3 regions of the uncultured Gilvimarinus sp. genome follow, and region 2 is predicted to be linked to each of the others. Evidence: predicted binding sites of a transcription regulator. Region 2 holds the regulator's gene; each other region holds the start of a gene.

The links. The regulator LexA, encoded in region 2, represses DNA repair genes until DNA is damaged. The targets are predictions, from matches to a motif close to ACTGTNTNTANANACAGT.
Region 1: a site for LexA is predicted at 3,075-3,092, ahead of AACY82_RS06155 (YebG family protein). Genes of this name have one in related genera too.
Region 3: a site for LexA is predicted at 1,263-1,280, ahead of recA (recombinase RecA). Genes of this name have one in related genera too.

Annotation. Positions count from the first base shown of each region.
Region 1 is NZ_CAXAUC010000002.1:357,489-367,193, reverse strand. Features, by position in the region: gene ileS (isoleucine--tRNA ligase) at 1-303, opposite strand, end outside; gene ribF (bifunctional riboflavin kinase/FAD synthetase) at 320-1,300, opposite strand; gene murJ (murein biosynthesis integral membrane protein MurJ) at 1,353-2,957, opposite strand; gene AACY82_RS06155 (YebG family protein) at 3,112-3,390, shown strand; gene AACY82_RS06150 (amino acid aminotransferase) at 3,667-4,860, shown strand; gene AACY82_RS06145 (mechanosensitive ion channel family protein) at 5,069-5,581, opposite strand; gene AACY82_RS06140 (glycerophosphodiester phosphodiesterase) at 5,699-6,409, shown strand; gene AACY82_RS06135 (GNAT family N-acetyltransferase) at 6,378-6,890, opposite strand; gene lipA (lipoyl synthase) at 6,897-7,910, opposite strand; gene lipB (lipoyl(octanoyl) transferase LipB) at 7,989-8,639, opposite strand; gene AACY82_RS06120 (DUF493 domain-containing protein) at 8,636-8,902, opposite strand; gene AACY82_RS06115 (D-alanyl-D-alanine carboxypeptidase family protein) at 9,001-9,705, opposite strand, start outside.
Region 2 is NZ_CAXAUC010000001.1:919,013-928,717, reverse strand. Features, by position in the region: gene topA (type I DNA topoisomerase) at 1-863, shown strand, start outside; gene AACY82_RS04095 (DUF6586 family protein) at 888-1,373, shown strand; gene AACY82_RS04090 (hypothetical protein) at 1,621-1,881, shown strand; gene AACY82_RS04085 (hypothetical protein) at 2,030-2,440, opposite strand; gene lexA (transcriptional repressor LexA) at 2,433-3,035, opposite strand; gene AACY82_RS04075 (mechanosensitive ion channel family protein) at 3,273-4,403, shown strand; gene AACY82_RS04070 (hypoxanthine-guanine phosphoribosyltransferase) at 4,400-4,957, shown strand; gene AACY82_RS04065 (cold shock domain-containing protein) at 5,162-5,374, shown strand; gene AACY82_RS04060 (CsiV family protein) at 5,421-6,281, opposite strand; gene mfd (transcription-repair coupling factor) at 6,366-9,705, opposite strand, start outside.
Region 3 is NZ_CAXAUC010000003.1:93,210-102,914, reverse strand. Features, by position in the region: gene mutS (DNA mismatch repair protein MutS) at 1-579, opposite strand, end outside; gene AACY82_RS07480 (nicotinamide-nucleotide amidohydrolase family protein) at 736-1,239, shown strand; gene recA (recombinase RecA) at 1,394-2,437, shown strand; gene AACY82_RS07470 (regulatory protein RecX) at 2,552-3,004, shown strand; gene AACY82_RS07465 (hypothetical protein) at 3,049-3,552, shown strand; gene rrtA (rhombosortase) at 3,694-4,293, opposite strand; gene AACY82_RS07455 (phosphoserine transaminase) at 4,541-5,659, shown strand; gene AACY82_RS07450 (phosphoglycerate dehydrogenase) at 5,742-6,914, shown strand; gene AACY82_RS07445 (YqfO family protein) at 6,991-7,302, shown strand; gene AACY82_RS07440 (CoA pyrophosphatase) at 7,295-7,870, shown strand; gene AACY82_RS07435 (AMP-binding protein) at 7,950-9,551, shown strand.

The DNA.
Region 1 (9,705 bases), on a different contig from region 2:
CGGTAAACCGTGACAGTCCCAGCCCGGCACGTAAGGGGCATCAAACCCACTTAGGGTTTTGCTCTTAACGATAATATCTTTAAGGATCTTGTTAACCGCATGACCAATGTGAATATCGCCATTCGCATAGGGCGGACCATCATGCAAAATGTACGATTTACGTCCCTTACGCGCGGCACGGATCTGTTCGTACAGACCCTCTTTGGCCCACGCTTTGAGCATCTCGGGCTCGCGCTGGGCCAGGTTGGCCTTCATGGCAAAAGACGTTTGGGGCAAATTCAAGGTTGCTTTGTAATCAGTCATTGTCTTCAGTCAAATGTCAGTTAAGAGTGGGTAATCCAGTGGACGCTGGTGGCACGGCAGCAAAATAAGCCTGGGCGCCACGAATATCATCCTGCAATTGTGTGGTTAGTGCCGCAAGCGATGCAAATTTTTGCTCGGCTCGTAACCGCTGGTGAAACATCACCTTTATAGGCTGACCATAGATGTCTCGGTCAAAGTTTAACAGGTGCACCTCCAATAGGGGCTCCAGGTCTCCCGCTATGGTGGGCTTTGCCCCGACGTTAGCAACACCAGAGTAACACTTGCCATCGGCCAACTCGGCACTGATCACAAAAACGCCCGACAGCGGCGAACGATAGCGCTGCAAGCGGACATTGGCCGTAGGCACGCCCAACTGACGACCCAGCTTTTTACCGTGACCGACCCGGCCACTGATCGCGTAGGGCCGACCAAGGCAGGCCTCAGCCCGGGCAAATTCACCGGCCTGCAGGTGTTGGCGAATCCGGGTACTGCTCACTCGCTCACCGGCGAGGGTTAAGGTACAAGTATCGGTGACCCCAAAACAGCCCTGCGCGCCAACACGTTGCAACAGCTCGTAGTTACCCGCACGATCACAGCCAAAGCGAAAATCATCGCCCACCACAAGATGACGAATGCCCAGGCCATCGACCAACACCCGGTCGATAAACTGGCGCGCCGTCAAACTGCGAAACGCCTCGTTAAACTGCAGGCACAACACTTTATCGACACCGGCGGCAAACAGCGCCTCAAGTTTTTCACGCAGGCGCATCAGCCGCGCCGGAGCCCGCTCCCGAGAGAAGTACTCGTGGGGCTGGGGCTCAAACAAAATCACCACAGAGGGTAAGTTAAGGCGCTCGGACACGCCTTTGAGTTGACGCAGTATGGCCTGATGCCCCAGGTGAACACCATCAAAGGTGCCAATGGTGGCCACAGACCCCCGATGGCGCTCGCGCAGGTTGTATAAACCGCGAATAAATTCTGGGGCCTGACTCTTCACACGGAACCTGTTGACGGCGGAAAATCTGACGCGTGAGTATACAGCAGCAACCTTAGTGGCGCGAGACGTGGCGCAAATTCGACGGTTTAAAACCCGTCAACAACAACCCGGCTAGGTAGACGATGGCCCCCGCAGCACACACCAGCGCTAGGTGCCAAATTCGCTGCCCAGCCGACCAAACCTCCCAGTCACCCCAAACGAGCATTAGCGCCACCAGCACCACGGCCATAGCAACATTAGCACACGCCATTTGCAGCCCAAGCGCCGGCCACCCCTGATGGCGCCAATAGACACCTAATTTTCGCAAACCACGGTACAGTAAAAAGCTGTTGACGTACGCGGCCAGCGACGTCGCCAACGCCAAGCCCACGTGGCCGATCTGCCAATAAAAGTGCAGCGGCAACACAAAGGCGATGTTCAACACCATATTCACCGCCATAGCAATAATGCCGATACGCACCGGTGTTTTCATGTCTTGGCGCGCGTAAAAACCCGGCGCTAGTACCTTAATGAGCATAAAGGCCAACAGCCCCAATGCGTAAGCGCGCAAGCTAAGCGCCGCCATAGCGGTATCGGCGGCGCTCGTCGCGCCATACTGAAACAAAGTGACCAATATCGGCTCGGCCAGAATCACCAACGCGACAATGGCTGGCAGAGCGATCAAACAGATCAACCGCAGCGCCCAGTCGAGTGTGTGAGCAAAGCTGCCCGGGTCGCGAGCGGCGTGCTGGCGCGACAAATTGGGCAAAATCACAGTCGCAATGGCAATTGCGAACACCCCTAGTGGCAAATCGGCCAAGCGCTCGGAGTAATACAACCAAGAGATACTGCCTCCGGGCAGCAAAGACGCGATAATCGTATCGAGCATTAGATTGATCTGACTGACTGACACCCCAAACAATGCTGGCACCATCAACGCTAAAATACGCTTTACCCCCGGGTCCGCCCAATCCAGCTTCGGCGAAGGCAGTAGCTGCAAGCGCGCCAAAAACGGCAACTGAAACACAAGCTGCACGACACCAGCCGCCAATACCCCCCAGGCCAACCCCAGCGCGGGTGGGTTAAAGTGCGGCGCCGCCAACAACGCCGCCACAATCAAACACACATTCAGCAACACGGGGGTAAACGCCGGTACCGCAAACTGGTCGTAGCTGTTAAGAATCGCGCCAGTAAGCCCTGTTAGCGAGATCAACATCAGGTAGGGAAAAGTAATCCGAATCATATCGGTGGCGAGTGCAAACTGCGTTGGATCAGAGTGAAAGCCGGGGGCAAACACCGTTGCTACCAGTGGCGCGCCCAGAACCGCCAGCGCAGTTACCAGCAGCAAAACCAACCCCAAGCCGCCCGCAACGCGATCAATCAGCGCTTTTACCGCCGCCAGTGTGCCCTGCGAGCGATACTCCGACAACACCGGCACAAACGCCTGAGCAAATGCCCCTTCAGCAAATAATCGGCGCATAAAATTTGGGATTTTAAAAGCGACAAAAAACGCATCGGCGCCACCGCCGGCGCCGATAGTGTGAGCGAACACCACATCGCGCAACAGCCCCAGCACCCGCGAGGCCATCGTCATAACCCCTACTTTACTGCTAGAGCGCAGCAAACCCGGGCGGGCAACCGCACTTTCCGCTGTTTTAGGCTCCGGCGTTTCTGTCACACTTCACTCACTTATAGCATCAATATCGTGCGCCATTATCGCTAGCCCATCGGCAAATGAACAGGGCAAATCACCCACCCGGAAGCCATTCGCTTGACATTGGCACCGCAAAGAAATACTGTACATTCAAACAGTATCGCAATGGAGATTAATCATGGCTGTAGTCGCCGTTTGGAAATGTGACCGGGATGGAAAGATGTTTGATGATAAAAAAGCCGCCGAAGCCCACGACAAAATGCTCGAACTGGCCGCTAATATTACCGAACTGATCGAAACCTCGGTTAAAGGTATTAGCGAAGAGCACAGCGAAGCCATTGGCATGCTGCTGGCTGGCAAGAGTGACGTGCTGGCCCGCGCCTGTAAAGGCAAGCCCGAGCTGCTGCTAGAAGAGACGCCGGAAGATAGCGTAACACCACTGGCTGCCAATCAGTAAAAGCCGGCCGCGCGACAATGCTCACCACAGTGCTGGGCGACTCCTCCACGGGTCGCCATTCCACACAGCACTAGGCCTGTTGCCACTAACAGGCATGTCGCGGCAGTACACCGCTTCCACAACGTACTGTCGCTTGCTTGACCGCCGCATTCCCTCAACGGTGCGGCGGTTTTTTTAACCCCACCTAACCACTGCCCCACTCTGCGCCCTCGGTTATTTTGCGCTATTATCCACGCCACATATCTTTTGCTGCCACTGCCTACACAAGGAGCCCCTATGCTCACCGAGCTGCCACTACTGCCTGCCGACCCTATTTTAGGCTTAAGTGCCGCCTACCACGCCGATACCAACCCAGACAAAGTCGACCTAGGGGTTGGCGTGTACAAAACCGAACAGGGAAACACTCCAATTTTAGCCTGTGTGAAGCAGGCTGAAGCCGAGCTCTACCAAAACGAGTCCAGCAAGGTCTATACGCCACCGGCCGGCGTGCCAGGAGCCAACCGCGCAGCCGCAGCGCTGGCTTTTGGCGAGCAGCATGCGGTGGTTCGCGATCAACGGGTAGCCACCATTCAAACCCCTGGCGGCTGCGGCGCCCTGCGGGCCGCTGCCGAGCTTATTGCCAAAGCCAAGCCCAACGCCACCATTTGGGTCAGCAACCCGACATGGGGCAACCATGTTCCATTATTGAGCAGCGCCGGAATCACCTTAAAAGAATACCCTTATTACGATTTTAACCGGCAAGCCATCGATTTTGACGCAATGTTGGAGGCCTTACAGCAAGCCGGCAAAGATGATTTAGTCCTGCTGCACGCCTGCTGCCACAACCCGAGTGGGGCTGATTTAACCCCTAACCAGTGGCAACAAATTACCGAGCTTGCCGCCGAGCGCGGCTTTACGCCATTTATCGATATGGCTTACCAAGGTTTTGGCGACGGCATCGTCGAGGACGCTTACGGCGTGCGACTCATGGCCGACCAGCTGCCTGAGCTGATCCTTGCCACGTCTTTCTCAAAAAACTTGGGACTTTACCGCGAGCGCACCGGCAGCCTCAGCATTGTTGCGCCTTCCGCCACCGGGGCGGCGGCCAGCCTGAGCCAGATACTGAGTATCACCCGCGGCCTATACTCGATGCCACCGGCCCACGGCAGCTCGCTGGTTGACATTATTTATCACAGTGAAAGTTTGCATGCCCTATGGCTACAGGAGCTAACCGATATGCGCGAGCGCATCAGTGGCTTGCGCGAACAACTGGTGGGCGCACTCAATAGCACCCAACAGCAAATGGACTTTAGCTTTATTGCCCAGCAACGAGGCATGTTCAGCTTTTTAGGGTTAAGTACCGCGCAAGTGACTCGCTTAAAAAATGAGTTTAGCGTGTATATGACCGATAACAGCCGCGTAAACATTGCCGGCGTTAACAGCGCCAACCTCGACTATGTAAGCCGGTCTATCGGACAAGTGTTAAGCTAGCGCTCTTGGCAGCCGGGAAGGGTGAGGCGCCTGCCGAGCCAATCACACCAGCTAAGCGACAATAACGTCCGAGATATAAACTACCGTTTGCACCGGCGGCACCCGACCTGCAGCGGCGCCGCCTTTACTTACCTGAGCGCTACCATCAAAGACTGCACCCGTGGTGCAGCCATCTAGAACGTTAACCGCAAACGCGCGAGGTAAAGGTTTACCCCTCTTCCGGCGGCGGCAAAGGCGTTGCGCTATCCACTTTTAACACTGCCCGCTGTAACATCACCGAGTTAGGGTAAGTAACGGTGTTGCCATCATCTAACCGGATAATGACGTGAAACATGGTGATCTCGCTGATAACACCGGTCATTTTAAAGTCCGGATCAAGCACTTGAATGCGATCGCCCACTCGGTAGGGAAAACCAAAAAAGATAATCACACTGGCGGTGATATTGCTTAATATGGACCACTGGGCAAACAGCGCAATCCCCACAACAGCAAAGATCGACGACAAAAACAGCGTGACATCGCCATAACCTAACCCCAGTACCAAGCAGATAACCACAATGGCGCAGAACAGCAGCGCAAAATGCGTGACTTTGTTGATGTACTCCACACGATACAAGCTGACCGAGCGTTTAATGGCGAGATCCCGCACCACTCGATCCACTAACCGCGCCAACAACAAAAAAACCACTATACAGCCACTTAGCAGCAACACTTTTAACACGCCACACTCCTTTCCAACTCAGGTAAATTTGAATACTGTACAAGCTAAACGCCACCAAGGTAGGCAGGCGGCTATGCTAGGCTATTGCCCGTCACGCAACAACAGGATTAAACCGTTATGTCCCTACTGTGTATCGCCCACCGCGGCGGCCCCGGCAATGATTTACCCGAAAACTCACTTGCCGCAATTACCCGTGCACTTAACAGCGGCTGCAGCGGTATTGAGGTAGATGTATGGCACTTACAAAATAAGCTATACATTACTCACGACCACCGCTTGGGCCGGGTTGCCAGCGGCAGCGGCGCACTATGGAGCTGTAGCCGAGAGCAGCTCGACAATGCCCGGCTGGATAACGGCGAGCCGTTACCAACGCTGCAACAAGTTCTCGAGCTCGTCGGTGAGCAATGTTTATTGAACATCGAAATTAAAAATGCCAATGCCGCCGATGCCGTCATCAAAACCCTACAAGAGCAACGTGCAACGACCGGCGGAAGCCTAGAGCACATTATTTTATCAAGCTTTAATCATCACGAACTGTTTCGAGCCAAGCGTCTACTGCCCAGCCTTAAACGTGGAGTTTTGCTCGCCAGCGAGCCTCTTGATTACGCCGCTTGCGCGACATCGCTGGCGGCTTACTCCTGCAACACGGCGCAAGAAGCTTGCAGTCGAGCATTCAGTGAGGATATTCACCGCCGAGGATTTAAACATTGGGTTTATACCGCCAACCACCCAGATGAGTGGCAAAGGCTAGAAGATATAGGCGCGGATGCGGTTTTTACCGACCATGTCGATGATTTTATGGCGTATCGCCGAGCGCGTGAGTCATAACATTAACCCAACGCCCACCGAGCTTAGCTCGGCGCACTAATTGCCAACCCCGGCGTCGATAAAACTCCGATTGGTCAGTAGCCGTCAACCACAAACCTGTCATGCCCAGCTCGCGGGAGAACTGCCGAACCCCCTCAATTAAACCGCTGGCGACACCCTGCCGGCGCCATTCAGGAGCGACAAAAAGATTACTCAACCACAAAGGGGTATCTGCCTGGGGGGTGCCAGGGCGAGCACCTAAATGATAGCTCACCACGCTGACACAGCCGATTAAATCACCACTGCCCGGCTCAAGTGCCAGCCATGTTTGCGGTACACAAGCGCAACCGATCAAATGCTGCAGCAAACGCTCACGGCGCTTATTTTGATGGCTTTGCAGCCCTTGGCGTAAACACTCGCGATGATGCCATATCGCCACCTGATCCAGGTAGTCCGGGCAACTCGCAAGACTTACCCGGTGCCAAGCAAGCTCGCGCTCCACCTGCAATTAGTGTGTGACGCCAGACCACTGCTGGACGTCGTCACCCTGCACTTGTTTATCCGCATGATAACTGGAGCGCACCAGCGGGCCACAGGCAGCGCGGGTAAAGCCTAGCTCTTTAGCGAGCGCCGTATACTCATCAAACTCATCTGGGTGCACGTAGCGATCGACCGGCAAATGATCTTTTGAAGGCTGTAAGTACTGGCCAATGGTGAGCATATCAATATTGTGCTCGCGCATATCGCGCATTACCTGAAAAATCTCCTCTTTGGTCTCGCCCAAGCCCACCATCAGACCAGATTTAGTCAAAACATCCGGGCGACGCTTTTTATACTCCGATAACAGCTTAAGGCTCCACTCGTAGTTAGCACCAGGGCGCGACTGGCGATACAGGCGTGGCACAGTTTCGAGGTTGTGGTTAAACACATCGGGGGCCTCGCGCTCTAAAATATCCAGCGCCGGCTCCATGCGCCCACGAAAATCCGGGGTCAGAATTTCTACCTGCAAATTAGGCAAGCGCTGGCGGGATTCGCGAATACAATCGGCAAAATGCCCGGCACCACCGTCGCGCAAATCATCACGATCCACCGAAGTGATTACGACGTATTTTAACCGCAACTCGGCAATCGCCTCGGCCAACTTAATCGGCTCATTGGCATCCAGCGCATTTGGCTTACCGTGGCCCACATCGCAAAACGGACAGCGGCGTGTGCAAATATCCCCCATAATCATAAAGGTGGCGGTACCGCCACTAAAGCACTCACCCAGGTTGGGGCAGTTGGCCTCTTCGCACACCGACGACAAGCCATTTTTGCGCAGCAATTTTTTAATGCGATCAACCTCTGGCGAGGCCGGCACACGGACCCGAATCCAGTCGGGTTTACGCGGCACTTCGACTGCGTCGGAGGCGATGACTTTTACCGGAATCCGTTCAACTTTGTCCGCGTCACGCAGCTTCTCGCCTTGCTTGTAGCGGCGTGTGCGTTTTACAGGCTGGATATCGGGTATTTCAATCGTCATAGTCAAACTCTTTCGGGCCAATGGCCGTTGATGCAAAGATTGTTAGGCGTGTACGCACCTGACACAGGGCGCCAACCATTAAAGGGCAGGCATTATAGCGGTTTTATAGCCCAATTTCTGTACAAACTCATCGACAAGCGCCGATTTAACCGCCGCCATGGTGCAGGAACTGGCGCCTAGGCTGACCATGTCGGTCATTTGCAGCCCAGCGTAACCGCAGGGGTTGATCTGCTCAAACGGCGCTAAGTCCATGGCTACATTCAGCGCCAAACCATGAAAACTACAGCCGCGCCTGACCCTCAAACCCAAAGAGGCTATTTTGGCGCCGTCGACGTAAACCCCCGGGGCATCCGGTCGCGCGTACGCATCTATCGCAAAACGAGCTAACACCGCGACAATAATTTGCTCGATCAAAGTGACCAATTCACGGACACCCAGCTTGCGACGACGCAAGTCCAATAGTGGATACGCCACTAACTGGCCCGGACCGTGATAAGTCACCTGGCCACCGCGGTCGCTCTGTACCAGCTCAATTCCCTCCAGCGCCAACAGATGCTCGGGCTTTCCCGCCTGCCCCTGAGTAAAAACCGGTGCGTGCTCTACTAACCAAAGCTGATCCCTAGTGTCCGGCCCACGGTTGCTGGTAAACGCCGACATCTCGTGCCAAACGCTCAGGTAATCGCGCCGGTCCAGATCATGAACCTCTAGTTGATCAACTTCAGCGGTCACAGGACAACTTTGGTAACGGGGTTTGCTCGCAGGGCCTGGTGAATTGTTTCAAGCTGCTCGACACCCGTGGCGGTGATATATACCGTTACTGACTGAAAGCGACCTTTTCCACTGTCTTTAACAGTGGTGCGCTCGCGATCAAAGCCCGGGGCGTGCTCATCCATCACCTCCATAACCAACGAGTACAAGGTGTCGCCCGCCTCACCTAACACTTTGATGGGGTAACCGGGACAGGGAAATTCAATTTTGGGGGGTTCTTGCACGGATTGAGACCTCGCTATGGCAACAGCGGGCAATTGTAACAAACATTGTGCCTGACAGCTGCAGCCGTCAGACACAATGCGGTTAACTCAATAAGCTTCTAGCTCAGCAAGTCGGAGATAAACAACTTAATAGCGTCAACAATTCGAGCGAAAAAACCCGCCTCAGGTACAGCGGCTTGAGCTACTGCGGGCACTTCGGCCAACGTCTCACCGTTCAAGGTCAGCGTTAAGGTTCCCACTTGTTCACCTTTCTTAATGGGCGCTTTAAGTGTATCGGGCAATTGCAGCGCAACTTCAATACTGCCGCGACTCCCCCGGGGAATGGTCTGCATCACGTCTTCGGCCAAGGTAAGCGCCAGCTGGTCGGCCTCGCCGTACCAAATGCGGGCGTTTTCAATTACGTCACCCGCGCTATACAGTGTCTGGTTCTCAAAGTAGCGAAAACCATACGCCAACAGCTTTTGCGTCTCAGCCGCGCGGGCGTCCTCACTCGCAGTACCCATCACGACCGAAATCAAACGGGTGTCGCCACGCTTGGCCGACGCGACCAAGCAATAACCGGCGGCCTCGGTATGGCCGGTTTTCAAACCATCGACCGAGTCGTCGCGAAACAGCAGGCGATTGCGGTTAGGCTGGTTAATACCGTTGTAAGAAAAGTACTTTTCTTTATACAAATCGTAATACTGCGGGTGATCCTTGATAATCGCCCGCGCCAACAGGGATAAATCCCGCGCCGTCGTCAGGTGCCCTTCGGCAGGCCAGCCGGTGGCATTCACAAAGTGGCTGTTCGTCATGCCCAGCAA
Region 2 (9,705 bases):
GCGCGCAAAGTGAAGAGTCGGGCGGTATGCGCCACAATGATCCGACCAACACCGACATTGAGTGTGAAAAGTGTGGCCGCGACATGCAAATTCGCACGGGCTCTACAGGTGTGTTTTTAGGCTGTTCTGGCTATGGGTTGCCCCCCAAAGAGCGCTGTAAGCACACCATGAATCTTGTCTCGGGTGATGAGGCTGTGGATGTCGACGGTGATGAAGACGCCGAATCGCGCCAGCTGCGCTCTAAGCGCCGCTGCCAAATTTGTAACACCGCCATGGATAACTATTTGCTTGATGAAAAACGCAAATTGCATATCTGTGGCAACAATCCAGATTGCCCAGGCTACGAGGTTGAACTAGGCACCTTTAAGTTAAAAGGTTACGAAGGCCCGACCTTAGAGTGCGATAAGTGCGGCAGTGAGATGCAGCTAAAAACGGGGCGCTTTGGCAAATATTTTGGCTGCACGAATGACGAGTGTAAAAATACCCGCAAACTGCTGAAAAGCGGTGAGGCGGCACCACCCAAAATGGACCCGGTGCCAATGCCCGAACTTGCTTGTCAAAAAGTGGACGATACCTATATTTTGCGTGATGGTGCATCCGGTCTGTTTTTGGCGGCTAGCGGTTTCCCCAAAAACCGCGAGACGCGAGCGCCGTTGGTGGCCGAAATTTTGCCCCATAAAAAAGAGATTGACCCTAAATATACGTTCTTATTCTCAGCGCCCGTGGCAGATCCAGATGGTGTGCCGACGGTGATTCGTTTCTCGCGTAAAACCAAAGAGCAGTATGTGCAGTCAGAGGTTGACGGCAAGGCCAGTGGCTGGAAAGCCTTTTACCAGGGCGGCAAATGGGTGCCGAACAAATAGCTCAGCGCGAGATAAGGAGAGCAAGTGGCTTCACTAACTGCGCAGGTTAATCGCCGGCTGGCCAGTACCCGCGTGTTACTGGCCGAGCTGGCAACGTCATCGGAGCGTACCCCGTTTGCCGAACAGGCGATACTTGAGGCGGGGCTGTTTCATTTGTGTTGTGGCTATACACATTATCTGCGCGAGCTGTGCGGTTATTACGGGGTTAGTTCTATTGCCGCCATTGATACTGAGGTGGATGCCCGTCAAGCATTGGAGCGCCTAGGTAAGCAACCGGCGGAAGTCACCGAGTTGTGCCAGTTGGCGCAGCGGCCAGATGCTTGGTTGAGTCAGCTGTTGTCCAGCTACCGAGCCTGCTGGGCGTCCGATGCCAACTCTGAGCATTTGATTCAAGTTCAGCGCTTAGATGATACCCCTTTAGTCGACTTAAGCCGTGCCCATCTGACGCAATGGCTGGACGAGCTTCAGGCAACAATAGAGCGCCATCGGCAGTCGTCGACTGAGTGTTAACACGTCCGCAGCGGGCGTTTTGAGGCTACCGCTCACTTAGCTTTCGTCAATTCACTTGCAGCGGCTCAGGCCTCTGAGCCTTGCGTTAGGGTTAGCCGCGCCCGAAGCGTTTTTGCCATCATCCAAGGGGTGGGCTCAGTGTGGGGAGTGGCTTTGCATTTATCGTCGCGGGCAAAAGTGCTAGAATGATCGAATCATTCGATTTCGTTAAAACTGAATACCTGTCTTTTGCTCAGGTGGAGACTCCATGTCAGCTTCTTTGTATGAAATTGTCGAGCTAACCAATGGTGATGTTGTGCTACAGCGCGCCGATGAAAATGGCGAGCCTTTGGTGAGTATTCGGTTTTCGGCCGAGTCGCTGTCATTTATGCGCGATGGTAAGTTTGATGTGGCGAAAGCCATGATTGAGGCAGGTATGGAAGTGGCCGGCGACCTGGCCGACACGCCCCCTGAAGAGCTTTCGGACGATCCAGAGTCAGAATTGTACAGCGAGCGAACCCTGCACTAGGGTGCGCTGGCGGTTGCCTGCTTTTTGCGAGCTTGCAAAACACTCCTGTCGGCCTTTAGCTAACCTGTTGTTCCCCCTTCCTTAGGTCCTTGTCCCTTATACAGTAATTCGGCGTTTACTCAGCCCTGGCGTTACTTGTCGGGCTTGACTAGCGATAACGTAAAATCAGCGCCTGGCTGTTGCCGGCGTAGGCCGCTTGCTCTAGGTAGCGCTCTTGCCCTTGACTAAGAGCGCCGGGGCTGGCGATAACGGTATGGCTGTTGCCCAGCTCAAGTGCATCCCAGGTGACCCAAAGTTGCTGATCACTATCGCGGCAGTGTACTTGGCGTAAACGCAGTGGGTCGATCCCAAAGCTGATGAGTAGTTCGGCTGGCAGCGGCTCTGAGGTTACCCATGTGAGCCAGCGCTGGCTGTCTTGGCGGCATAGGTGGGCCACCATGGGCAATATCATGCTCCAGCTGCTGGCGGCACCTTGAGCTAACACCAGCTCGGTAAGGCCGGCGTTAGTGGACGCTGTTTGCGTTGAGTGCTGTTGGGGAAAACTCGGTGCATTATTCACGGCGAATGACTCCTACACTTAGACCTTCAATACTAAAACTCTGGTCGCGCAGATCGACGACAATGACGTCAAAGTCGGGGTTCTCGGGCCAGAGCTCAACCTGTGCGCGGTTGCCTTCGCGCTTAAAGCGTTTTACCGTCACCTCATCTTCGATGCGGGCAACGACAATTTGGCCGTTGTGCACTTGATCGGTCCGGTGTACGGCCAGTAAGTCGCCGTCGAGAATCCCCGCGTCTTTCATGCTCATGCCTTGTACGCTAAGCAGATAGTGGGCTTGGGGATGAAAAAAGCTGGGCGGGATATCGCAGTAATTCTCGATGTGCTCTTGTGCAAGTATCGGGTTGCCCGCCGCAACGCGCCCTACAATGGGTAAGCCCTGCTGCCCTTCGGGTAGCTTAATGCCGCGAGAGGCCCCCGGGATTAGCTCAATTGCGCCTTTGCGGGCGAGCGCTTTAATGTGCTCTTCGGCCGCATTGGCCGATTTGTAGCCCAGCATGCGGGCAATCTCGGCCCGGGTGGGTGGGTAGCCGGTTTCATCGGAGTAGCTTTTAATTAACTCCAGAACCTGTTGTTGGCGTGCCGTTAGGTTTTGCATATCCCTTACCTTTGGGTTGATGTATGGCGGTAACAGCGTGCGTGGCCTCAAGTGCCATTGCACGAAGTGTTCGTCGGCGTTCCGCGCACTGTTTGGCTGTACAGTATCTGTGATTATATACAGTTAATTTTACTGTGCAAGCATCCAGTTGTTGGCAATGACAATTATCTGGGCGGTTGGTTATACTAGCGGCCCGAAAAAGACCTTTCAGGGTCAGCGTGAGTAGGAGAGAGATCGATGGAGCAGTTGCAAGGCTGGTACGAAGGGCTGGTTAATGACGACCGCCTGTGGGTGTTAAAGGTGTTTGCGGTGGTGTTGGCAACGCTGCTTTTGGCGACCTTGGCGCGAGTGATTCTTAATTATTTGATGCGCCACGCGAGTAAAACACGCAATCGCTGGGACGATACCGTGGTCGAATCGGCGCTTAAGCCGCTGCGCTGCTTAATCTGGCTGGTGGGTCTATGTCTAGCCGCAGAGCTGGCGCAAAACGGCACTGAGGAGTCGTTGCTGGCGTTTGCCGACACTGTGTTGCGCATTGGTGTGATTGTTCTGCTTACGTGGTTTTTGGTGCGTCTGATTAAGTACAGCGAGCGCAACTTTCTTGAGCCAGTCGAGGGTAAGCCATCGGACCCCACCACGGTGATGGCAGTCGGTAAGCTGTTGCGAATTGCGATTGTGATCACCTCGGCTTTGGTGCTGCTGCAGTCGCTCGGTTACAGCATATCGGGGGTGTTGGCGTTTGGCGGTATCGGCGGCATTGCCGTGGGTTTTGCGGCGAAAGATTTACTGGCTAACTTTTTTGGCGGTCTGATGATTTATATGGATCGGCCTTTTAAAGTGGGCGATTGGGTTCGCTCACCGGATCAGAACATTGAAGGCACGGTAGAGGAGATTGGTCTGCGTCTAACCCGTATTCGTACCTTTGATAAAAGGCCGCTGTATGTCCCCAATCAAACCTTCACGCAAATCTCGGTTGAAAACCCGTCGCGTATGTTTAATCGCCGTATATACGAAACCATTGGCGTGCGTTACGAAGATGGCGATAAAGTCGCCGCCATTGTCGCTGATGTGAAAGCGATGCTGGAAGCCCATGACGAGATTGACGCAAGCCAGACCCTGATCGTTAATTTTGATGAGTTTGCCAATTCGTCACTGAATTTCTTTGTCTATACCTTTACCAAGACGGTTAACTGGGTGCACTTTCACTCGGTTAAACAAGATGTACTGTTGCAGATTATGGCAATTGTTGAGCGCCACGGTGCAGAGTGTGCCTTTCCAACCCGTACGCTGCATATTCCGGATCAAGTGCAGATGGTGGCGCAAGAGGCGGCTAACGAGGCATCGCTTAACGCCGGGGCAGAGCGTTGAGCAATGCCCTAAACGCCAGTGGTTACCCTTGGGCTGTTGACGGTGCCGAGTGTCTGCTGGACGCGGCGACCATACGCGAGGCTACTGCGGCACTCGGTGCGCGTATTAGCGCCGATTACAATGACTTATCGGAACCCTTGGTGGTGCTGTTTATTATGAATGGCGCGGTTGTGTTTGGTGGTGATTTATTACCGGCCCTAGCCGTAGATATTGAACTCGATTACGTTCACGCCAGTCGCTATCGCGATGACCGGGCCACTGATGCGCTGATTTGGCAGCGGCAGCCACCAGAGTCGGTGCGCGCTCGCGAGGTGTTATTGGTGGATGATATTTTAGATGCCGGTGCCACACTCGCCGCTGTTACGCAGCGCTGCCTGGAGCTTGGTGCAGCGCGCGTGCGCTCGGCCGTGTTATTGCATAAGCACACAGCGACCCCCGCTGTTGTGGCGGCCGATTACGTCGCTTTTGATATACCCGATCGCTACGTTTATGGCTGGGGGATGGATTATCGCGGCCGGTTGCGCAACGCCCCCGGAATTTTTGCTCTGCCTTAGTCGCCTAGGGCTCTAATGTTTTCTCTTTGGTGTGTTTTAAGCCGCGCCTCACTTGCTTTGTTTCACAACATTTACCGCCGGATGTGGACAATAACCGACCAGTCGCGTACAAAAGAGCAGGGCAGCTGTGGGGGTTGCCCGCTAGTAGCCCAATGGGTGCTGGTGCTGAAGATTGACAAGACATAAAAATAAGAGAGGTTAGCTATGTCAGAACGATTATCGGGTACGGTAAAGTGGTTTAACAACGCTCGTGGTTACGGCTTTATCACTCGGGGCGAGGGCAGTGAAGATGTCTTTGTTCACTATCGCAGCATTCGCGGTGAGGGTTATCGCTCTTTGGCCGAGGGCCAGAGTGTGTTGTTTGCGGTGCAGCAGGGCGAGAAAGGCCTGCAGGCAAACGACGTCGAGTTGTGCTGATGCTCTGTGCGGCGGCTTTTGCAGTCGCCGCACGACTCACCGCCGATCAGGGGGCGCTGTTGCTGGTCGGCGGGGTCGCCGGAGCTGTTCGTTGAGGCGCTTTTTTAGGTGGCGTGTAGGGCAGTATCTTAATCAGTACGCCCATTCTTGGGTGATCCAAATAGTGCAGTTCGTCGCTGCGCATTCGGCGTGCTTGGGTCATGGTGATAATCTCGCGAGGCACATAGGGTGCGGCGAGAAAATCGCTTAAAGCGGAGTTTACGTCTTTGTCACTAAAGCTAAACGAGTTTGCGTTACTCGGCGAGTGACTGCTATCCAGTAAATATTGGCTCTCGGTGTTATTCGTCTGTTGCGCTAACCGCTTTTGTGGTTGTTGCGGCAGCACTGGCCACTGGTTGCGGCTTTGTCCTGCGTTGGTTTGAAACTCGCTTAGCCACAGGTTGGTCTTGATGTGCAGGTAGCGAGATACGTTTATATTGACGCTGCCTTCTAGCTCGCTGTGCTCGCCAAATTCTTTACCGCCAAACACCAGTATCGATGGCGAGTTGTTTTCATCGACAACGATTTGCCGCCACGCCTCGTGAAACAACACTTTAAATCCCGGTTGCGCATCCAGTCTATCGCTGACGGCATTCAGGTTGCGCGCGTCTCGCGGTAAGCGGTAAAAAGGTGTGCGATCTAAGTCTACGTTTGGCTCGCCATTGGGGTCTTCTGGGTGATAGAGCTGCTGCCAGTTAAATGGGTAGTTCAGTTTGATATCTTTAGGCCAAAGCTCGACGCTGTTTTGTTGAGGCCGGCTGTAGATGATCATTTCAATTTGGTACCAGCCCTCAAAAGTGCTTTGGGCTGCGCAGAGGTTGCTGCCGAGCAGCAGAGCGGCGAAAAGAGCGGCGGCGCGTACTTTCATAGTGTTTTTCAATTCCGGTTGTCCGGCTGCGGCATGTTTTTAGCCGGAGGCCTTAAATATTTCACGGTTGAGTCTAGCGTTTTTTTAGCCCTCGGTGTTAGCCGGCTTTAGCATTTGCAGTAAATCCTTGACGTGCTCAAGGCGCATTTCAGGGTCGTCCATGGGCAGGGTAAACTTCAAAAGGTTGGCGCCCTCTAAACGAAATACGTTGGGCTGATTTTGTACCAGCTGAACAATGTTGTACGGGTCGACTGCGGTGTCGGCAGCAAACTCCAGTTTGCCGCCCGTGGCCGACGCCTCAAGTTTTTTGATGCCTAGTTCGGCCGCTATCAGTTTGATGTCGGTTACCCGCACCAGGTTTTTAACCGGTTCGGGCAGCAGGCCAAAGCGATCGATCATCTCTACTTGCAGCTCGCGCAACGCCTCGCTGTTAGTCGCTCCGGCGAGGCGCTTGTACATGACCAGACGCGAGTGAACGTCGGGTAGATAATCGTCGGGGATCAGCGCTGGCACCCGTAAGTTGACGTCGGTGTTGTCTTCCAGTGGCTGATTGATGTTGGGCTCTTTGCCAGCGCGCATGGCTTTTACGGCCCGATCCAGCATATCCATATACAGCGAGAAGCCGATGGTGTGAATTTGGCCGCTCTGCTCATCGCCTAAAAGTTCGCCGGCACCGCGAATCTCCATATCGTGGGTGGCTAGGGTGAAGCCCGCGCCCAGATCTTCGGCGGCTGAGATAGCCTCTAGGCGTTTGAGTGAATCGGCGGTCATGGCGCGTCGCTCGGGGGTGAGCAAGTAGGCGTAAGCCTGATGGTGCGAGCGGCCCACACGGCCGCGCAACTGGTGCAGTTGCGCCAAGCCAAACTTATCGGCGCGGTGAATAATAATGGTGTTGGCACTGGGGATGTCGATCCCGGTTTCGATAATCGTCGAGCAGACCATCACATTAAAGCGCTTGTGGTAAAAGTCGGACATGACCTTTTCCAGTTCACGCTCGCGCATTTGGCCGTGGCCAATGCCGACGCGGGCCTCGGGCACTAGCTCTTGCAGGGCGCGGGCGGTGCGCTCGATGCTTTTGACCTCGTTGTGCAGGTAATACACCTGACCACCGCGTAAGATTTCGCGCAGTACCGCCTCTTTGATGGTGGCATCGTCGTGTTGGCGGACAAAAGTTTTTACCGATAGTCGCCGCGCTGGCGGTGTAGCGATAATGGATAAGTCGCGTATGCCCGCCATGGACATATTTAAGGTGCGCGGAATCGGTGTGGCGGTCAGGGTCAAAATATCCACCTCGGCGCGCAGCTTTTTTAGCTGCTCTTTTTGTCGTACGCCAAAGCGGTGTTCTTCATCGATAATCAGCAAGCCAATGTCTTTGTACTTGATATCTGGCTGGATCAGCTTGTGGGTGCCTACCACGATGTCTACTTTGCCGTCGGCTAAGCGCTCTTTAACGGCCTCGACTTCTTTGCTGGTGCGAAACCGGCTCATGACTTCGATCTCGAACGGCCAGCTGGCAAAACGATCTTTTAGCGATTCGTAGTGCTGTTGGGCGAGCAGGGTGGTGGGCGCTAAAATCGCCACCTGCTTGCCGGCGTGGGCGGCTACAAATGCCGCGCGCATGGCAACTTCGGTCTTGCCAAAGCCGACGTCGCCGCACACCAAACGGTCCATCGGTTGCGGTGACAACATGTCTTTGACGACGGCCTCAATGGCGGTCTGTTGATCGGGGGTTTCTTCAAAGGGGAAGCCCGCGGCAAACGTCAGGTAGTCGGTTTTAGGGTCGGCAAAAGCCAAACCCTTGCGCGCGGCGCGCCGAGCGTAAATGTCTAAGAGCTCGGCGGCGGTGTCGCGCACTTGCTCGGCCGCCTTGCGCTTGGCTTTTTGCCAGGCCTCCGAGCCGAGTCGGTGCAGAGGTGCGGTTTCTTCATCGGCGCCGCTGTAGCGGCTAATAAGGTGCAAGCTGGTAACTGGCACATAAAGCTTGGCTTCGTCGGCGTATTCCAGCATCAGGAACTCGCTGGTGTCCCCTTCGATGCTGATGGTCTCCAAGCCGCGATAGCGCCCCACGCCGTGATCGATGTGGACGACGGGTGCGCCGACTTTAAGCTCGGTGAGATTTTTAACGACGTTTTCCGCGTTGTCTTGCCCTTGGCGGCGGCGCCGGGCTTGCTGGATACGCTCACCAAACAATTGCGACTCGGCCACTAAGGCAATGGCGCCGTCGGCGATTACTAGGCCTTGGTCGATGGCGCCAATGGTAATGCCGATACGCTCGTCACCATCGGCAAACGTCTGCCATTGGTCGATGGTGGCAGGTTTAACGCGAATGCGGCCCAGCAGCTCTAAGAGGGTTTCACGGCGCCCGGCGGACTCGGCACAAAACAGTACGCGGCCGTTAAACTCCATCAAAAAAGCTTCGATGCTGGTGAGCGGGTTCTCGGCTTGCGCGTGGACGGGCAGCGATGGCGGAATGCTGGAGTCGAAATTCAGCTGGCCGGCCTTGTCTGGCAATTGCTCGGCGCCAATCTGGGTGCGGCTCATACCTTTGAGGCCGGCAAATAGCTCTTCTTCGCGTAGGTAAATCTCGTGCGGGGCCAACAGTGGGCGAGTGGGGTCGACCCCGCGAGACTCGTAGCGCGCCCATAGTTCTTGCAAAAAGTGGCTGGCAGCGCCTTGGGTGTCCCCTAATGTGTAGGCGACGGTATTGCTGGGTAAAAAATCAAACAGCGTACTGTTGTGGTCAAAAAACAGCGGTAAATAATACTCGATGCCCGGCGGCGCAATGCCGTCACTGACATCGCGGTAGATCGAGCAGGCGCTGGGGTCCACCTCAAAGCGTTGGTGCCAGCGGTTTTTAAAGCGGCTGATGCCGGCTTTGTCGAGCGGGTATTCCCGCGCGGGTAGTAGCTCTAGCTTGTCGATTTTATCCTGAGTGAGCTGGGTGTCCGGATCAAAGGTGCGCAGGGTGTCGATCTCGTCGTCGAACAGGTCGATCCGCAGCGGTAAATCGCTGCCCATCGGGAAGATATCAATCAGCGCACCGCGCACCGCAAACTCGCCGTGTTCGTAAACTGTATCGACTACGCGATAGCCGGCTTGAATTAGGTTGTCGCGCAAGGTGGCAAGATCCAGTGTCTCGCCTACTTTTAAGAGTAAGCTGTTTTGTACAAGGTAGTCTTTGGGCATCAGCCGTTGCAGCAAGCTGGTAACCGGTACGACCAGTATGCCGTGGTGGGTGCTCGGCAGGTGGTACAAGGTGCGCAGGCGCTCAGAGATAATATCTTGGTGGGGCGAGATCGAGTCGTAGGGGAGGGTTTCCCAGTCGGCCAAGTGTAGAATATTGAGCTCGGGGCCGGCATAAAAACGCAGTTCGATCTCAAGCCGCTGGGCGCTGGCGGTGTCGCTGGTAACGGCTAAACTTAAT
Region 3 (9,705 bases), on a different contig from region 2:
GCGATTCTCGGTCAGCTCGGGTAACTCTAAGTCATCACTGATCAATAGCTCGGCGGGGCTTAAACGCTGCAACTCGCCAGCGGCGGCATCAAGGCCGTCTACCTGGAGCACCAAAAAACGGCCACTGGCCATGTCGAGTGAGGCAATGCCGTAAGTGTCATTATTGCGGTGCAGCGCTACCAGCAAGTTGTCGCGGCGCTCGTCCATTAGTGCTTCGTCGCTGACGGTGCCGGGTGTTACCACGCGCATCACTTTGCGCTCGACCGGCCCTTTGCTGGTTGCCGGATCGCCAATTTGCTCGCAAATGGCGACCGATACGCCCGCGCGCACTAAGCGCGCCAGATAACCTTCGGCGGCGTGATAGGGCACCCCTGCCATAGGTATAGGCTCGCCGCCGGATTTGCCCCGCGCGGTCAAGGTCACATCCAGCAACTCCGAGGCTTTTTTTGCGTCGTCAAAAAACAACTCGTAAAAATCGCCCATACGGTAAAACACCAGTTCGTTGGGGTGTTCGGCCTTAATTTTAAGGTACTGCTGCATCATAGGGGTGTGAGCGGTGGCGTCAGATTTTGCGGGCATAATATTCCGTGCAGTTTTGGGTGAGCAAAAACAGTAGCTGCGCATTTTACGGTAATCATAATGGACTTGCACTGAATGAAGGCCCGGAATACCTTAGGCCACCATTAACCGTTGATTAGTCGGTAGCCGCTGAGGGTTTACCGTAAAGGAGTCATTATGTCTGAGGCTAAAGCGGATGCGACGCTGCAACATTTGGCCGCTGAGTTAGGCGCGCATTTGGCCGAGCGCGGTTGGCGGGTAAGCACCGCTGAGTCGTGCACGGGCGGCGGCGTGGCCAGTGCGATTACCGCTGTGGCGGGCAGCTCGCAGTGGTTTGAGGTGGGGTTTGTGACCTACGCTAACAGCGCGAAAGCGCGTTTGCTGGGGGTTAAAGAGGACGTTCTTGTGCAAGAGGGCGCTGTTAGTCGTGTCGTGGTCGAGCAAATGGTGGCGGGCGCGCAGGCGGCCAGCGGTGCCCAGTTGGCGGTAGCTGTCAGCGGTGTTGCCGGGCCCGATGGCGGCACGCGAGATAAACCTGTGGGCACGGTATGGTTTGCCTGGGCTGATGCGACGGGCGCAATTGTCTCAGAGTGCTATGTTTACCAAGGGGATCGGGCTCAGGTGCGACATCAGGCCTGTGTAACCGCGCTGCGTGAGCTGGTGAGGTTGGCGAAAGTGTAAATACTACTGTATAAATCAATAGTACTGTTTTCTTATACAGGCTTTTACTGTATGCTCGCTAGCATAGCCTGACAATGAACCCAGCGCTTTAAATGTGGGTCACAACGATAACAGGCGATACGCGAATTTTGAATTTAACGTTGAGGTGTGTCATATGGATGCGAATAAAGAGAAGGCGCTACAAGCGGCTTTGAGTCAGATCGAACGTCAGTTTGGTAAAGGTACCGTGATGCGCATGGGTGACCGTGAGCATGTGGCGATTCCCGCTATTTCTACTGGTTCTCTCGGCCTAGATGTGGCACTGGGTATTGGCGGTCTGCCTAAAGGGCGAATTGTCGAAATTTACGGCCCCGAATCGTCCGGTAAAACCACCTTAACGCTGCAAGTAATTGCCGAGGCGCAACGTGCTGGCGGTAACTGCGCCTTTATTGATGCCGAGCACGCCCTAGACCCAATTTACGCCGAGAAACTCGGTGTAAAAGTCGATGAGCTGATTATTTCGCAGCCCGATACCGGCGAGCAGGCCTTGGAAGTGTCCGATATGCTGGTGCGCTCGGGCGCCGTTGATGTACTGGTAGTTGATTCGGTGGCGGCACTAACGCCCAAGGCCGAAATTGAAGGCGAGATGGGTGATCATCACGTTGGCTTGCAGGCGCGCTTGATGTCGCAAGCGTTGCGTAAAATCACCGGTAATATTAAAAACGCCAATTGTTTGGTGATTTTTATTAACCAAATTCGTATGAAAATCGGTGTTATGTTCGGTAGCCCCGAGACCACGACCGGCGGCAACGCGCTTAAATTTTACTCATCAGTACGTCTTGATATCCGCCGGATTGGCTCGGTAAAAGATGGCGATGAAGTTACCGGTTCGGAAACTCGCGTTAAGGTGGTTAAAAACAAAGTGGCGCCGCCGTTTAAGCAGGCCGAGTTTCAGATTCTGTACGGTCAGGGTATTAACCGTTTGGGCGAGGTTATCGACTGTGGTGTTAAGCTGGGCATGGTGGATAAAGCCGGCTCTTGGTATAGCTACAACGGTGATAAAATTGGCCAGGGTAAAAACAATGTGGTTAAGTTTTTACAGGAGAACCCCGATGTGGCCAAAGAGCTTGAGGGCCGAGTGCGCGCTGAGATGCTAGGCACAGCCGAAAAACCTGTTGAAGGCGAGGTCGTCGAAAAAGAGCAGGAGCAAGAAGCCTAACCGTCAGTACTGTTTAAAAAAGCCGCATTTAGTGCGGCTTTTTTGTGTTTACTGTTATGTATTGCCGAGTGTCATTGTGTAGAAAATACGGTGAGCGAACATCAGGGGCGCGATGTGAATACTGATATAACGCCAGAGCAACTGACAACCAAGATGCGCAATAGCGCGTTGGGTTCGTTGGCCCGGCGTGAGCACTCGTGCTACGAGTTGCGACACAAGCTGCTACATAAGTTTTCCGACCCTCAGCGCACGGAAGAGACAATCGCGTGGGTGAGTGAGCTTGGTTATTTAAACGATGAACGCTTTGCTGGGATGTTTGTGCGCAGCAGCATTGGTAAAGGGCGTGGTCCTGAGCGGATTAGCCGGGAGCTGCAGCAAAAAGGGGTAGCCAGTACGGTGATTGCCGATGCCTTGGCGGAGAATGAAACCGATTGGGTAAGTTTGGCGGAGGAGATTCTCAGCCGTAAATTTCCGCACCCTGTGCAAGATTACAAAGATAAAGCCAAGCGGATGCGCTTTTTGCAATACCGCGGTTTTTCTATGGCGCATATTGGCGAATTAATGTGATATCAAATCATAATAAGTAAAAATATCATTAAGGCTATTGAGTCGTGACGCTACCCTTACCTAAAGAGCACCCAACGGCCGTAGTGGTCAATCAAGAGCCTTATGTTGCGCTATTTGACGACTATTTATCGAGTCTGGAGATCGACACCTTAAAAGTCATGGCGCGCGCTCAGTTTAAGCAGGCGTTGGTCAGCGGTGCCGCAGGTGGTGTCGCGAGTGCCGGCCGCAGTGGTCGCAATTGCTGGATTAAACATCATGCTAATCGAGTGGTATCCGGGTTATCGGTACGGGTGAGTAAATTGGTGGGAATTCCACTGAGCCATGCCGAATCACTGCAAATGATTCACTACGAGCCGACCCAAGAGTACGCAGCACATTTTGATGCATGGGACCCTGAAACCGAGCGCGGCCAGCGCTGCATGAAAAAGGGTGGTCAGCGTTTGGTGACTTGCCTGTTGTATCTTAATGATGTCGACACAGGTGGGGCCACTGGGTTTCCGGCGCTAGGGCTTGACGTCGCAGCGCAGCGCGGCGCGGCCGAATGGTAATGTTTTACAATTGTTACCCAGGTTCTAATAAAAGGCATCCGCATAGCTTGCACGGGGGCTTACCCGTGCAGCGCGGCGAGAAATGGGCCTGCAACTTATGGTTTAGGGAAGGTCCTGTTCAGCCCCACGTTAAAGCGCGGGTCAAAGGTCGTTAGCGTGACGTTTGAATTTGCTGCCTAAAGCCCATAAAAACGCTAACACGGCACCGCTTAAGGCCCCGTAAACATGCGCGATGGAAACTACTGGCCCGGCAATTAATACCTCGGTAGCACTATTGCCGCTGGGAATAATCTGCTCGTAACAGAGTTTAATAATAATGGCGATAATCCCCGCCCAGCCTGCCGGTTGGTTTTGCGCGCACAGTGGTGCGAGTCCAAATACTAATAAGCCATGCAGCACTCCCGATAACCCGACATAGTAGCTAATGTTGGGCTGCCAAATATACATTGCGAGGGAAATGCTCAGGGCGATTAAAACGCCGGCTGTTATCCAAGAGCGCCGGCTGCGCTCGATTCCAACCCAAAAAATAATGAGCCAAAGCCCCGCTAGGTTAAGCAGCGCATGTATCAGGTTAAGGTGCACCACGTGAGCGGTTAGCAGGCGCCAAATATGCCACTGGCCGATGGCAGAGCGTTGATATTGCAGTGCTGGATTAATGTTTTCAGCAACAAGGGTGAGGCCCAATATCAATAGGGCACTGGAGACCATAAATAAGGCGATTGCAAGATGTCGTGAACGCATGACGTTACTATAGCGTAAATATGGCCTGTGAATACACGTTGCAGCGCCATGAAGTATCTCTTGCTGGTGGCACTACGGTTAACCTGCCGGGTGGAGATGTCTGTTACTGCCCCCATAGACCGCATGCGCGCTAACTGGCATAATCAGCGCCCAATTTTCATACACATGCCCAGATGACATTCCCGCACAGGGAGCTTGCCATAGGTGGGTGTGCGCCTATCATCCCGACTGAACTCAGAGGATTGCTATGCAACCATCGGTGAAACCGCAAAACCCTAACTTCTCATCTGGCCCCTGCAGCAAACGTCCGGGCTACGACGTTAACCAGCTAGACCTTGCAACGTTAGGTCGCTCACACCGCTCAAGCTTGGGCAAAGCGGCGCTCGGCCGTGCGTGTGAGCAGACCGCTAAAATGCTGGGGTTGCCCGAGGGCTATCGCGTGGGCATTGTCGCCGGCTCTGATACTGGTGCCGTTGAGATGGCCATGTGGTCGATGCTGGGTCAGCGCCCGGTGGATGTAATGCAGTGGGAGTCGTTTGGTAAAGGCTGGCTCACCGATGTGACTAAGCAGCTTAAGCTGGACAATGTCACGGCGCTTGAGGCCGATTACGGCGAGCTGCCAGATTTGACCAAGCCCAATTTTGATCACGATGTGATTTTTACCTGGAACGGCACCACCTCGGGCGTAAAAGTGCCCAACGGTGACTGGATTGCCGACGACCGTGAAGGCTTGACCATTTGCGATGCCACCTCGGCGGTGTTTGCCATGGAGCTGCCTTGGGAGAAGCTCGACGTTATCACCTTTAGCTGGCAGAAAGTGCTGGGCGGTGAGGGCGCTCACGGTGTGCTGATTTTGGGGCCCCGTGCAGTTGAGCGGTTAGAGACTTATACACCGCCCTGGCCTATGCCTAAGCTGTTCCGTATGACCAAGGGCGGCAAGCTGATTGAAGGTATTTTTGAAGGCGCGACCATCAACACGCCCTCTATGTTGTGCGTGGCCGATTACCTGGATGCGCTGGATTGGGTTGAGTCCATCGGCGGCACCAAAGCGGCCATCGCTCGCAGCGAAGCAAACTTAGCGGTATTAGAAGAGTTTGTCGCCGCCAACGATTGGATCGAATTCTTGGCCGCCGATAAAGCCACCCGCTCTAACACTAGCGTGTGCTTTAAGCTCGACGCGACCGAAGATCAAGTCAAAGCGCTGGTTAAGCTGTTAGATAAAGAAGGCGTTGCTTACGACATCGGCGCTTATCGCGATGCGCCTCCTGGGCTGCGAATTTGGTGTGGTGCCACCGTCGAGGCGGCCGATCTTAAGGCTTTGATGCCGTGGCTTGAGTGGGGCTATAAGCAAGTTATCAGCGCCTAAACTGCCTTAAGCACAAACAAACCTCACAGGGCGCGGTCGGCCGCGCCCTTAAATGTCTCATTCCTAGACATTGGAAATAGCTATGTACAAGATCAAAACCTACAACAAAATTTCAGTCAAAGGCTTAGACCGTTTCGACCGCTCTAAGTACGAAGTCGCCAGCGATATTAATTCGCCCGATGGTTATATTTTGCGCAGCCATAAGTTGCACGACGAAGCGCTGCCCGAGTCTGTAAAAGCCGTGGCGCGCGCCGGTGCTGGTACTAATAATGTGCCGGTTGCCGAGTACAGCAAAAAAGGGGTGGTAGTATTTAACGCCCCAGGCGCTAACGCCAATGCGGTAAAAGAGCTGGTGTTGTCCGGTATGTTGCTTGGCTCGCGCGGTATTATTCCCGGTATGAACTGGGCCCAATCGCTCACGGAAATGACCGATGCCGCCGAAATGAGCGCCTTGATGGAAAAGCAAAAATCCAACTTTGCCGGCAGCGAGCTTACCGGTAAAACCTTGGGGATTGTCGGCTTGGGCGCAATTGGCTCACTGATTGCCGATACCGCGCTGGCATTAGGCATGAAAGTAATCGGCTACGATCCGGCTCTGTCGGTCGAGGCCGCATGGCGCTTGCCGAGCCAAGTAGCCAGGGCTGAGAACTTACAGTCGTTGTTGGCGCGCTGCGATTACGTGACGCTACATGTACCGGCGATCGAGGCGACCCATCATCTAATTAACGAAGAGTCGCTTAAATCGGTGAAAGAAGGCGCGGTGCTGCTTAACTTTGCCCGCGAGGCCATTGTCGATGCCGCAGCTGTGGTGCAGAGCCTGGATGCGAAAAAACTGCGCATGTACATTTGCGATTTCCCCGAGCCCATCTTGCTGGGCCGCGATGATGTATACGCCATGCCGCACATCGGTGCCAGCACCGCCGAGGCCGAAGAGAACTGCGCCATTATGGGTGCCGATCAACTGATGGATTACCTGGAAAATGGCAACATCAGAAACTCGGTCAACTTCCCGGCGGTGCAAATGGAGCGCTCGGGGCCGGGCGCGCGTATTACCTTTTGCAACGATAACGTCTCGGGCGTGCTGGGCCATGTGCTGTCGGTGTTAGCTGACAATAGCGTCAACGTGGTGGATATGGTGAACAAAAGCCGTGGTGACATTGCCTACAACATTATCGATGTTGAGCAAGCACCGGCCGACGATGTGGTCGCCGCTATTAAAGCCGTCGAGCACGTAATCACCGTGCGAGTCATCTAAGAAAGAGTGGAAAACGCGGGATGGGCAGCAGGTAACGAATGCCGATAATTGCGTCCATCCAGCGTTGTAAATACCTATGTACAAGTTTGTGTTTTTTGTACCGGAGTCACACCTAGAGGCGGTTAAACACGCGGTGTTTGCCGCCGGTGCCGGTAAAATTGGTGACTACGATCAATGTTGCTGGCAAACCCTTGGTGAGGGGCAGTTTCGGCCTCTTTCTGGCAGCCAGCCGTTTACCGGTGAGCAGGGCCAACTCAGTCGCGAGCCCGAGTGGCGAGTCGAGTTGGTCTGCAGCGCCGCACATATTCGCGCCGCAAAGCAGGCCTTGATCGCCGCTCACCCCTTTGAAGAACCCGCCTATGATATCTGGCCGCTCGCCGATGTCTAAACATCGTTGGCGTGCGCTCGCACGCCAACTTCACTCCTTAGATGAATTGCGCCAATATCGCCCGAGTCGCGGTGAGGCGGCGGTACTGATTGGTCTTGTCGAACGGTCCGAGACGGTAGAGGTCATACTTACCGAGCGCGCGGCGCATTTATGGAGCCATCCTTCCGAAGTGGCGTTTCCCGGCGGTAAATTTGAGCCTGTTGACCGCGATCTTATCGATACCGCGCTGCGTGAGGCCCATGAAGAAACTCGCTTAAGCCCCGATCGGGTGGCTCTGCTGGGCGCCTTACCGGCCCGCCATACTCTCGCTGGCGTCCGGGTAACAGCGGTGGTGGCACAAATTGCGCCGGGCGCTGCGTTAGTGGCCGACCCCAGCGAGTTAAGCTCGATTTTTCATGCGCCTTTAACACTGTTTCAAGCCGCTCAGGCGGACCGGCTCGGTACCATCGAGCGGCATGGGGTGCGATACCAATTGCCCGCTTACCTCCATGAGGGCAAAAACATTTGGGGGTTAACCGCGGTGTTGGCCACTGAGGTGGCGGCTCTGTTTTTGGCTCCCCCCGGCTGATCCGGTTGGTCTATAATCGGGGAGGGGCATCAGGTATGATCGTTGGAGGCCCGATAACAAAAACTGGGAGTTAGGCGGTATGACATTAGATTGTAATCGCACCGTGGTGGAGGTGTTCACCGAAACCTGTAGTCAGTTTGCCGACAGTCCGGCATTTACTTGTCTGGGTCATACGTTGACCTTTCGCGAGGTCGAGCATTTATCCGGTCGCTTTGCGGCCTTCTTGCAACAAAAAACCAATTTAAAGCCCGGTGATCGCATCGCCGTCCAGTTGCCTAATGTGCTGCAGTACCCTGTGGTTGTGTTTGGTGCGTTGCGCGCCGGTATGATTGTGGTTAACACCAACCCGTTGTATACCTCCTCGGAGTTAAAACACCAACTAACGGATTCGGGCGCTCGGGCGCTGGTGGTGTTGGCAAACGTGGCCAGTGCGGCGGCGGATGTGGTGGCCGAGACCGATGTAGAAGAGGTGATTGTTACCGAGCTTGCCGATTTACACCCGCCGCTTAAATCGTTGTTGATTAACTCGGTCGTTAAGTACATTAAAAAGCTGGTGCCGGCGTTTAGTTTTGCCTCGAGCCGCTCCTTTAAGTCGGTGATGAAGGCAACTAAGGCCGAGGTTCAGCCCCACCATGCCACCCCAGAAGACGTCGCTATTTTGCAGTACACCGGCGGCACGACCGGGGTCGCGAAAGGCGCGATGCTGACTCACCACAACCTCGTGGCTAATATGCTGCAGGTCAATCAGCAGATGGGCGATGTGTTTCGTAAAAACCAAGACATTTTTATTGCACCATTACCGCTTTATCATATTTACGCCTACACCATTCACTGCATGTGCGCCTTTTCGCTGGGTAATGAGAATCTTCTGATTCCTAATCCGCGGGATATTCCGGGTTTTGCTAAAGCGCTAAAGGGGGTGCCTTTTACGTGTTTTGTGGGGCTTAACACCCTGTTTAATGCTCTGTGCCGCAACGAGGATTTTCGCGCATTGGATTTTAGCCATATGCGTTTGTCGTCGTCCGGTGGTATGGCGTTAACCCATCACGCTGCCAAACAGTGGGAGGAGGTAACCGGCACGCCTGTGTGTGAGGGCTACGGTCTTACCGAAACCTCGCCGGTGGTTTGTATTAACCCGCGCTACGGTATTCGTTTGGGGACGGTGGGGCTGCCCGTGCCGCAAACTCAGGTTAAAGTGATCGACGAAGAGGGCAGCGAGCTACCCGTCGGTGAGGCCGGTGAGCTGTGTGTCAAAGGGCCGCAGGTGATGAAAGGGTACTGGCAGCGCTCCGATGCGACCGCCGAAGCTATTGATGCACAGGGCTGGTTTAAAACCGGCGATATCGCGACTATTGACGCCGACGGTTACGTCAAAATTGTCGATCGCAAAAAAGATATGATTAACGTCTCGGGCTTTAAAGTCTTTCCTAACGAGGTTGAAGACGCGTTGGCTGAGCATCCAGATATTATCGAAGCGGCAGTTGTCGGCATGGAAGACGAAGAAAGCGGAGAACTGGTGAAAGCTTTTGTGGTCAGCACTAATTCGGCGTTAACTGAAAAACAGGTGCGGGAGTTTGCGCGGCAATCGCTAACCGCGTATAAGGTTCCGAGCTCGGTTGAGTTTCGTGATGAGCTGCCCAAGACGAATGTGGGTAAAGTGCTGCGTCGCGAGCTGAAATAGTTATCTAGCGTAACCGCCCTCAATCAATAAACGTATTGCTTGCCACCAAGAAATACAAATCGCAGCACAGGCACTGATGTAATAACACAATGGTAGATTTGATTTTTTTGCATGTGGCTCTTAATGCGTTTAGTGACGTAACGTTTTCTTTTAA